DNA from 3 places in the Streptomyces sp. NPDC021225 genome. Region 2 is predicted to be linked to each of the others. Evidence: riboswitches for the same ligand, from Rfam matches in the RefSeq annotation. Region 2 holds a riboswitch; each other region holds the start of a gene.
The links. A riboswitch is a leader RNA that binds a small molecule or an ion and turns the genes downstream of it on or off. The one in region 2 is predicted to bind cyclic di-AMP.
Positions count from the first base shown of each region.

Region 1: linked by a shared signal. The riboswitch ahead of ACH4S9_RS29375 (transglycosylase family protein) and the one ahead of ACH4S9_RS30210 (NlpC/P60 family protein) in region 2 are both predicted to bind cyclic di-AMP.
Region 3: linked by a shared signal. The riboswitch ahead of ACH4S9_RS38340 (transglycosylase family protein) and the one ahead of ACH4S9_RS30210 (NlpC/P60 family protein) in region 2 are both predicted to bind cyclic di-AMP.

Region 1 is NZ_JBIRPV010000007.1:119,173-122,440, forward strand. Features, by position in the region: gene eno (phosphopyruvate hydratase) at 1-1,035, opposite strand, end outside; gene ACH4S9_RS29375 (transglycosylase family protein) at 1,218-1,928, opposite strand; cyclic di-AMP (ydaO/yuaA leader) riboswitch at 1,930-2,098, opposite strand; gene ACH4S9_RS29380 (transglycosylase family protein) at 2,360-3,268, opposite strand, start outside.
Region 2 is NZ_JBIRPV010000007.1:302,989-306,256, reverse strand. Features, by position in the region: gene ACH4S9_RS30215 (L,D-transpeptidase) at 1-282, shown strand, start outside; gene ACH4S9_RS30210 (NlpC/P60 family protein) at 359-1,567, opposite strand; cyclic di-AMP (ydaO/yuaA leader) riboswitch at 1,575-1,751, opposite strand; gene pcrA (DNA helicase PcrA) at 1,908-3,268, shown strand, end outside.
Region 3 is NZ_JBIRPV010000013.1:76,648-79,915, forward strand. Features, by position in the region: partial or broken gene ACH4S9_RS38330 (phosphoribosyltransferase) at 1-337, shown strand, start outside; gene ACH4S9_RS38335 (dsRBD fold-containing protein) at 364-657, shown strand; gene ACH4S9_RS38340 (transglycosylase family protein) at 724-2,034, opposite strand; cyclic di-AMP (ydaO/yuaA leader) riboswitch at 2,040-2,222, opposite strand; gene ACH4S9_RS38345 (DUF4232 domain-containing protein) at 2,602-3,268, shown strand, end outside.

The DNA of each region.
Region 1 (3,268 bases), 180 kb from region 2:
GGTCTCGGTCAGCGAGCCGATCTGGTTGACCTTGACCAGCAGCGAGTTCGCGGTGCCGCTCTCGATACCGCGGGCCAGCCGCTCCGGGTTGGTGACGAACAGGTCGTCGCCGACCAGCTGGACCTTGTCACCGAGCTGGTCGGTGATCGTCTTCCAGCCGTCCCAGTCCTCCTCGTTCAGCGGGTCCTCGATGGAGACCAGCGGGTACGCGTCGACCAGCTCGGCGTAGTACGCGGTCATCTCGGCGGCGCTGCGCGCCTTGCCCTCGAACGTGTAGGTGCCGTCCTTGTAGAACTCGGAGGCGGCCACGTCGAGCGCCAGCGCGATGTCCTGGCCCGGCTGGTAGCCGGCCTTCTTGATCGCCTCGACGATCAGGTCGAGGGCGTCGCGGTTGGAGCTCAGGTTCGGGGCGAAGCCGCCCTCGTCGCCGAGGCCGGTGGACAGGCCCCGCTCCTTCAGCACGGACTTCAGGGTGTGGTACACCTCGGTGCCCCAGCGCAGCGCCTCGGAGAAGGACTCCGCGCCGATCGGCGCGATCATGAACTCCTGGATGTCCACGTTGGAGTCGGCGTGCGAGCCGCCGTTGAGGATGTTCATCATCGGGACCGGCAGCAGGTGGGCGTTCGGCCCGCCGAGGTACCGGAAGAGCGGGAGGTCGGAGGCCTCGGACGCGGCGTGCGCCACGGCGAGCGAGACGCCGAGGATGGCGTTGGCGCCGAGCGAGGACTTGTCCGGGGTGGCGTCCAGGTCGAACATCGCCTGGTCGATCAGGCGCTGCTCGGTGGCGTCGTAGCCGACGAGCTCCGGACCGATCTGCTCGATGACGGCGAGGACGGCCTTCTCGACACCCTTGCCGCCGTAACGGTTCTTGTCACCGTCGCGGAGTTCGAGGGCCTCGAAGGCACCGGTGGACGCACCGGAGGGCACGGCGGCACGGCCGGTGCTGCCGTCGTCGAGGCCGACCTCGACCTCGACCGTGGGGTTGCCTCGCGAGTCGAGGATCTCGCGAGCTACGACGACGTCGATGGACGGCACGAGGTTCTCCTTCGTATGGGTCTGTCGTTCTCCGGCATGAGCCTAACGGGCCCGGGGGCCGGGCCCGACGAAGCCCCGGCGGGGCGCGCCTCAGGTGGGGGGGCGGCGCGCCCGGCCGGGGCGGTCCTCGGGGATGTCGGGGTCGCGGTCGCCGGGCTGGGGGGAACGGTCCCGGCGGGGGGTCAGCCGAGGTGGAGCTGCTGGCCCGGGTAGATGAGGTTGGCGTCCTCGACGATGTCCTTGTTCAGCTCGAAGAGCTTCTTCCAGCCGCCCTTGACGTGGTGCGCCTCGGCGATCTTGGAGAGGGTGTCGCCGGACTTGACCTTGTACTCGCCGTCGCCCTTCTTGAACGTGTGGCGGGCCTCACCGCGCGCGGCGTGCTGACCCTCGCCGCGGGGCTGCGCCTTCGGCTTGGCGGGCTGGGCGGGCTTGGCAGGCTGGGCCGGCTTCGCGGGCTGGGCCGGCTTGGCAGGCTGGGCCGGCTTCGAGGACTGCGTGGTGGAGCTGGAGGGGGTCGGGGTGCCGCTGGTGGTCAGCCCCGTGCCGCACACCGGCCAGGCGCCCTTGCCCTGCCCGGCCAGGACCTTCTCGGCTATCTGGATCTGCTGGTCCTTGGTGGCCAGGTCGGCGCGGGAGGCGAAGGACGTACCGCCGTACGCGGCCCAGGTGGAGTTGGTGAACTGGAGGCCGCCGTAGAAGCCGTTGCCCGTGTTGATGGACCAGTTGCCGCCGGACTCGCACTGCGCGACCTTGTCCCACTGGGCGGTGGTCGCGGCCGAGGCGGAGGTGGCCCCCAGGATCGGTGCGGCGATGGCCGCACCGGCGACGCCGGCGAGTGCGGCGATGCGGGTGACCTTCGAGGGACGGCGGTGCTTACCCTTGTCGTTACGCATGTTCGTTCCTCACCGACGCCTACGAGGTGAGCTGTCGGGTTCGGACGTGAGTTGCCCGGCCGGACGCGGCTGACCGCGTCCGTCTTCACCCCTAGCCGACCGAGCCCGTCTCCGGGCCGCCGCGGCACCTACCTTGGGTCCCCCGCTCCTGCCTTCGGCGCTGACGCGTCTGGTTCCCCCCGACCGCCGGCAGGACTCGGCGTGACGATCGACGGTGCCCGCGGTAGCGAGCGGGAAGACGTTAAACACACCTTCCGATGAGGTTCAAACCCCCATATCTCAGCGAAGGCGGCCCGATCCGCACCCAGCCGTCCCACATCTACGCAGGTGAGGCCGGGTACGGAAAGATCGGACAGGAGGCACAGGCCGGGCGATGTGACGAGATGTATGTCTCACTGCCGCCAGATCGGGCATTTCACCCCGAACTGCCGCTACCTCGCGCTGAGATCGAGACGCTGACCAGGGTGGATGAGGCCGGGGTTGCCCCCGATGAGCGATTTGTCGCTCTGGTACAGCCGGGCCCAGTCTCCGTTGGCCTCCTGCCCGTCCACGGTGTCTGACGAGGCGTCATCGGTGCGCACGCTGGAGTCCTCGCGGCCGAGGGGCGGAAGCGTGATCTCGGTGCGGCCCTCGCCGCCGCGCGAGGCGTGCCGCCCGGAGGGCCGCGCCTCGTCCGACGCGTCCCCGGACTCGCCCTCCTGGGCGTCGGGTGCGCCGCGGTGGCGGCCGGTGGGCGCGGAGGAGTCCTCGTCGACCTTGTCGCCCTTGGCGCCCTTGTCGGCGCCGGAGGGCGCGCCGCCCTCCCCGCGGGACGTCTCGTCGGCGGCGCGGTCGGAGTCGCCGGACTTGCCGTGGCCCTTCCCGTCGGAAGCGCCATCGACCGCGCTGCCGTCCGCGCCGTCGCCGGTCGCGGAGGGATCCGGCGTCCCGGTCTTGTCGGACTTACCGGACTCCTCCGAGTTATCGGATTCACGGGAGTTATCGGACTGACCGGAATTACCGGACGATTCCCCCGTCTTGGAGTCGTCGATCCCCGTGGGCTCCTCCGAATCCTTGGCCTCCGGCCCGCCCTTGCCGCCGGAGTTCCCGTCCAGCGCGTCGCCGAGGTCGGCGAGCCCGGCACCCAGCGCACAGCTCGGCCAGGCGTCCGGCCCGCGGTCGCCGAGGATCGCCTGGGCGATGGCTATCTGCTGGGAGCGGCTGGCGAGGTCGGGGCGCGGGGCGTACTGCTGGCCGCCGTACTTCTTCCACATGTCCAAGGTGATCTGGAGACCGCCGTAGAAGCCATTGCCTCCGTTGGCGCTCCACATCCCGCCGCTCTCGCACTCGGCGACGCGGTC
Region 2 (3,268 bases):
GTGCCGGTGCGCACCGGCCGCGACCGGTATGAGACCCGGGTCGGGCTGAAGAAGATCTACTGGCGGAACATCGACCACTGGTCGACGATCTACGACGTCCCGATGCCGTACAGCCAGTTCTTCGACGGCGGCCAGGCCTTCCACTCCATCTCGGGGAGCGTGTGGTCGCCGCCCGGCTCCCACGGCTGCGTGAACATGCGCAAGGCGGACGCCAAGAAGTACTGGAGCCTGCTGCGGAACGGCGACGACGTCTACGTGTACGGCCGCAAGCCCGGCACCTGAGCCACCGTCTCCCGGGTCCCGGGAGACGGGTTCCGGGTCCCGGTGGGCCGACCGCCCTCCGGGACCCGGGAAGCCGCTACGCCGGCCGGACGCTGCCGTAGATCGGCATCTCGGTGATCGGCGCCTTCTTCACCACATCACCCGGCTTCGGGGCATGAATCATCATTCCGTCGCCTATATAGAGGCCGACATGGCTGATGTCGTCATAGAAGAAGACGAGATCGCCCGGCTGGAGGTCGGCGGTCGACACCCGCGTGCCGACCTTCACCTGGTCCCAGGTCGTGCGCGGCAGTGAGACCCCGGCGGCCTTCCAGGCGGCCTGGGTGAGCCCCGAGCAGTCGTAGGAGTTGGGGCCGGTCGCGCCCCAGACGTACGGCTTGCCGACCTGGGCACGCGCGAAGGCGATGGCCTTGTCGGCCTTGGTGGTCTGCGAACTGGAGGAACCCGAAGAGCCCGAGGAGCCCGACGAACCCGAAGACCCGGACGAGCCGGCGGACCCCGAAGAGCTGGAGCCGCTCGCCTGTTCCTGCTGTTTCTGCTGCGCCTGCTGCTCCTGCTGTCGCTTCGCCGCCGCCTCCCGCTGCTGCCGCGCCAGCTCCGCGGCCTTGCGCTGGGCCTCCTCTTCCTTCTTCTTCTCAATCGCCGCCAGCCGCGCCTTCTCCTCCGCGGTCAGCTTCGAGAGCAACTGGCGCGCCTGGGTGAGCTTGCCCTGGACGGTCTGCTTCTGGGTCTTCAGCTCCTGTTGCGAGCGGGTCAGCGTGGCCAGGCTCTCACTGGCCTTGGTGCGCTCCTTGGCGGCCGTGGCCTGTTGGGTCAGAAAGTCGTCGACGGCCTTCTTCTGCCCGCTGGACAGCCGGTCCATCAGATGGGACTGGTCGAAGATGCCCTTCGGATCCGAGGCGAACAGCAGCGTCGCGGCGCTGGAGGCCATGCCGCCGTTGCGGTACTGCGCGGCCGCGAGGCTGCCCAGGGTGCGCCGCGCCTCGTTCAGCTTCTCGGTGCGCTTGGCGACGCTGTCCAGGAGCTGGTCGACCTTGGCGCGCTGCCGGCCGGTGCGCTCCTTGGCCGCGTTGTAGCTCTGGGTGGCGGACTCCGCCTGGTGGTAGAGGGTGTCGACCTTCTTCTTGACCTCTTCGACCGACGGCTTCGGCTTGCCGGGCTCGGCGCTCGCCGTCTGGGAGAGGAGGGTGACGGATGCGAGGGCGGCCGTCGTGACGCCGACGGCGGTGCGGCGGCCGGTGGCCGAGTCCAGTATTCGGGTCCGCGGCTTGCGGTGCGACGCCAAGGGAGGCGACTCCTTCCGTGGACCGCCTACCGGGTTAGCTGTCGGGTTCGGGCGTCGGAAGGCTGCCCTACGGACCGGATGGTGACGGCCGACGTCGCCACATGGTCCGATTCACCCCAGTGGTGCCTCTGGGTCCCCGGCTCCGGCTGCCTCGCGGCGGGACCGGACTCGGCGGAGACAGCCCGTGTCGACGCGGTCGCCGACGGGTTCCGGACCGCCTGATCGAGGACGGTAGTGGGCTTGTGGGGCTCATGTGAAGCCTGGTGTTCGAATTGTCCCGAAACCGTTTCGTGACATCCGCACGTACGCTGTCAGTGCGGCAGCCTAGACTCGGTGAGCGATGAGCAGCCTCTTTGACGACAGCTTCCTGGCGGACCTCGGGCCCTCGGACGAGGAGCCTCCGCCGCCCGAGGACGACGGCCACCCCGCAGCTGAGGGCGTTCCACACGACCTCTTCGACGGGAAGTTCGACGCGCCCGTCCCCAGGGAGGCGTACTACCGCGACGGCGCGGCGCGGCCCGCGGTGGACACGTCCGCGCTGCTCGAGGGGATGAACGAGCAGCAGCGGGCCGCCGTGGTGCACACCGGCTCGCCGCTGCTGATCGTCGCGGGCGCCGGGTCGGGCAAGACCAGGGTGCTCACCCACCGCATCGCGTATCTGCTCGGCGCGCGCGGGGTCCACCCCGGCCAGATCCTCGCCATCACCTTCACCAACAAGGCCGCGGGCGAGATGAAGGAGCGGGTCGAGGAGCTGGTCGGCCCGCGCGCGAAGGCCATGTGGGTGTCGACCTTCCACAGCGCCTGTGTGCGCATCCTGCGCCGGGAGTCCAAGAAGCTGGGCTTCACCTCCTCCTTCTCGATCTACGACGCGGCGGACTCCAAGCGGCTGATGGCGCTGGTGTGCCGGGATCTCGACCTGGACCCGAAGCGGTATCCGCCCAAGTCCTTCAGCGCCAAGATCTCGAACCTGAAGAACGAGCTGATCGACGAGGAGACCTTCGCCGGGCAGGCCGCGGACGGCTTCGAGAAGACGCTCGCCGAGGCGTATGTGATGTACCAGTCGCGGCTGCGCGAGGCCAACGCCCTCGACTTCGACGACATCATCATGACGACGGTCAATCTGCTCCAGGCGTTCCCCGACGTCGCCGAGCACTACCGCCGCCGCTTCCGGCACGTCCTGGTCGACGAGTACCAGGACACCAACCACGCGCAGTACACGCTGGTGCGCGAGCTGGTCGGGCCGGGCCCGGTGGCCGCCGCGGACGGCGGCGCGGACGAGGGCGAGGTGCTCGGGGCCGCCGAGCTGTGCGTGGTGGGCGACGCCGACCAGTCGATCTACGCCTTCCGGGGCGCCACGATCCGGAACATCCTCCAGTTCGAGGAGGACTACCCGGACGCCACGACCATCCTCCTGGAGCAGAACTACCGCTCGACCCAGACGATCCTCAGCGCGGCCAACGCCGTCATCGAGCGCAATGAGAACCGGCGCCCGAAGAACCTGTGGACCGACGCCGGCGCCGGGGCGACCATCACCGGCTATGTGGCCGACACCGAGCACGACGAAGCGCAGTTCGTCGCCGACGAGATCGACCGGCTGACGGACGCGGGCGACGCCAGGTCCGGAGACGTCGCCGTCTTCTACCGGACCAACGCCCAGTCCCGTGTCTTCGAGGAAGTCTTCATCCGGGTCGGCCTGCCGTA
Region 3 (3,268 bases), on a different contig from region 2:
CGAGGAGGAGGAGCTGGCGCGCCAGGCGCGGCGGTTCCGGCGCGGCCGGGCGCGGGTCGCGGTCGGCGGCCGGACGGTGATCGTCGTGGACGACGGGATCGCCACCGGCGCCACCGCCCGGGCCGCCTGCCGGGTCGCCCGCGCCCAGGGCGCGGCCCGGGTGGTGCTGGCCGTCCCGGTCGCGCCGCCCGACGCGGCCGAGGCGCTGCGTCAGGACGCGGATGACGTGGTGTGTCTGTCGACCCCACCGGAGTTCTCGGCGGTCGGCGAGTGGTACCAGGACTTCTCGCAGACCAGTGACGCCGAGGTCGTCGACCTGCTCTCCCGGTCGACCGATCTGCCGGGTGGGGCGCATCCTGGTAAATGAAGCAGGAGGTGATGACCGCGATGGAGACGATCGTGGGATGCGACATCGAAATGGAGTTCCGTGAGCTCGGACCTCTCACCGAGGCGGTCGTCCGGCTGAGGATGCACGACGGGACCGAGATCCTGGCTCAGGGTCGCGCGAACCGGAATCCCGACGACCCGGCACAGCCGCGGGTCGGCGAGGAGATCGCGGCGGCGCGGGCGCTGAACAACCTCGCTCACCGGCTGATCTCGAAGGCGGGCGGTGACATCGAGGAGGTCACGCACGCGAAGGCACATCTGGTGATGTAGGGCCGGTCTGCCGCGGCGCCGGGCCGCGGCAGAGCACCCTTCACGACACCTTTCACATCGGATTTCTCAGATCTGGACGCCCTTGGAGCGGAGGTAGGCGAGCGGGTTGACGTCGGAGCCGTAGTCGGGCCCGGTACGTATCTCGAAGTGCACATGCGGCCCGGTCACGTTGCCGGTCGCCCCGGAACGGCCGAGCTGCTGGCCCCCGGACACGGACTGGCCGACGTGGACGGACAGCGCCGACATGTGCGCGTACTGGCTGTACATGCCGTCGGGGTGGCGCAGCACCACCTGGTAGCCGTACGCCCCGCCCCAGCCCGCGGCGACCACCTCGGCCGAGCCCACGGCCCGCACCTGGGTGCCGGTGGCGACGGGGAAGTCGACCCCGGTGTGGTGGCCGCTGGACCAGTTGCTGCCGGAGACGCCGTAGGCGGTTCCGATGCCGTGGCTGGCGACCGGGGTGGTGAAGGACGAGGAGGAGCGCGCCGACGAGCCGGACTTCGCGGCGCGCTCGCGCGCCTTCTGCGCCTGCTCGATCCGCTGCTTGGCCGCCTGCTCGGCCCGCTGCTGCTTGGCCCGGTCCGCCTGCTCGGCGCGCTGCTTGGCTTGATTTGGCTGTTCGGCCCGGGGCCGGCTCTCGGGCGTCTTCGCGGCCGGGGACCCGCTGCCGTCGAGGGTGAGCTTCTGACCGGGGTAGATCAGGTCGGGGTCGCCGCCGATGACGCGGCGGTTGGCCTCGTAGAGCCGCTGCCAGCCGCCGTCCACATCCCGGGCGTCGGCTATCCGGGACAGCGTGTCGCCGCCGACCACGGTGTACGAGGCGGCGGAGCGCCCGGTGGCGGCCGCGCTCTGGTCGACGGCCTTGGTGGTGGCCTTCGGAGCGGCCCGCGGGGCGTCCTTCGGCGTGACCTTCGGTGTGGCCTTCGGGGCCGTCCTGGGAGCGGCCTGGGAGGAGCCGGAGGAGCCCGAGGTGCCGGGGGAGACGTCAGCGGGCTGGCCGCCGCGGGTCAGGCCCGCCTTGACCGAGCAGACCGGCCAGGCGCCGGGCCCCTGGGCGTCGAGCACCTTCTCGGCGATGGCTATCTGCTGGTCCTTGGAGGCCAGGTCGGCCCGGGACGCGTAGGTCGTCCCGCCGAACGCCTCCCAGGTGGACTGGGAGAACTGGAGGCCGCCGTAGTAGCCGTTCCCGGTGTTGATGCTCCAGTTGTCGGTGGACTCGCACTCCGCCACCTTGTCCCAGGTGTCGACGGAGGCGGCGTTCGCCTGGCCGACGCCTATGAGGGGCAGCGCGACCCCGGCGCCGCCCGCGGTGAACGCGAGCGAGGCGCGGGAGACGCGTCGGGGCCGGGGCCGTCGGTGACGTCCGCGTGCAGCCATTGAGCTCATCCTCTCCTGACGCCTGCGAGGTGAGCTGTCGGGTTCGGGCGGGAGCTGCCCGGCCGCGCCTTCCCCGGTGCCCCCCGGCACCGCGGCGCGACTTCACCCCTAGCCGTACCGCCCGATGTCGTGCGGCACGGCGCCTACCTGGTTCCCCCGCTCCTGCCGTGACAGGTCGTCGTGTCACCCCTCCACCACGGCAGGACTCGGCGCTCCGGCGGAGGAGGACCCGCCGCAGCGAATGCGCCGGGTGCGGCACAGTAAACACACCGTTTTGGTCACGACAAGGTCTCGACGGACCTGTGTCCTGAAATCGATCACGCCGCTGATGAAATGTGACCCGGGTCACGGCTTTCCGGATGGGGTGATTGCGGCCCGGAATCCGTAATGCCGAATTGCCGTAATTATGTGATTAATGCTGGGGCCGCGCGGCGGAGTCGCATATCGACCGGAATAAGGGCGCCCATCGAGGGAAGGGGAGTGGGAAGGGGAACGGACGGGGGCTGTCGGGGCACTCGGTGCGGCGGCCGACGAGCCGCCGGAGGCCCGACCCACAGGAGGTTGGCCATGACACAGCCACACGGCGGGGCGCCCGCGAGGCGCCGGCCGCCGGTCTTATCCATATCCGCGCTGGTCGTCGGCGCCCTGGCCGCGGTCACCGCCTGCGGCTCCGATACGACGTCGGGGGCGCCCGCGCCGCCCGGCTCGGCCGGCAAGTCCCACTCGGCCACGGGCACCGCCCGGCCCGGCACCGCTGCGCCCAGCACGGCCCCGCCCGAGGCCGATCCGGCCTCGAAGGCGCCGAGCGCGGCCGAGCCGTCCGTCACCACCGAGGCCGGCTCCGCCGCCCCGCCCGCTGTCCGCCGCATCTGCTCCAAGGATCAGCTGAAACTGTCCACCGGCCGGGCGGATATCGGCGCGGGCAATGTCTATGTCCCCCTGGCCTTCACCAATACCGGCGCGGCCAGTTGCACGCTGACCGGGTATCCCGGCGTTTCGCTCCTCGACGCCCCCGGCGCCGCTATCGGCGACCCCGCCACCCGCCGCGGACCGGGGCGCCCCACGGTCGTCCTGAAACCCGGCGACAGCGCCTACGCGAGTCTGCACACGGTGAACAAAGGCCTGTCCGACAAGCCCTGTTGGCGGACCGCGGCCGAAATTCGGGCCTACCCCCCGGACTCCCACCGCTCCATCAAGGTATCCGCGCGCTCCTTCCGGGTCTGCGGGGGCGTAT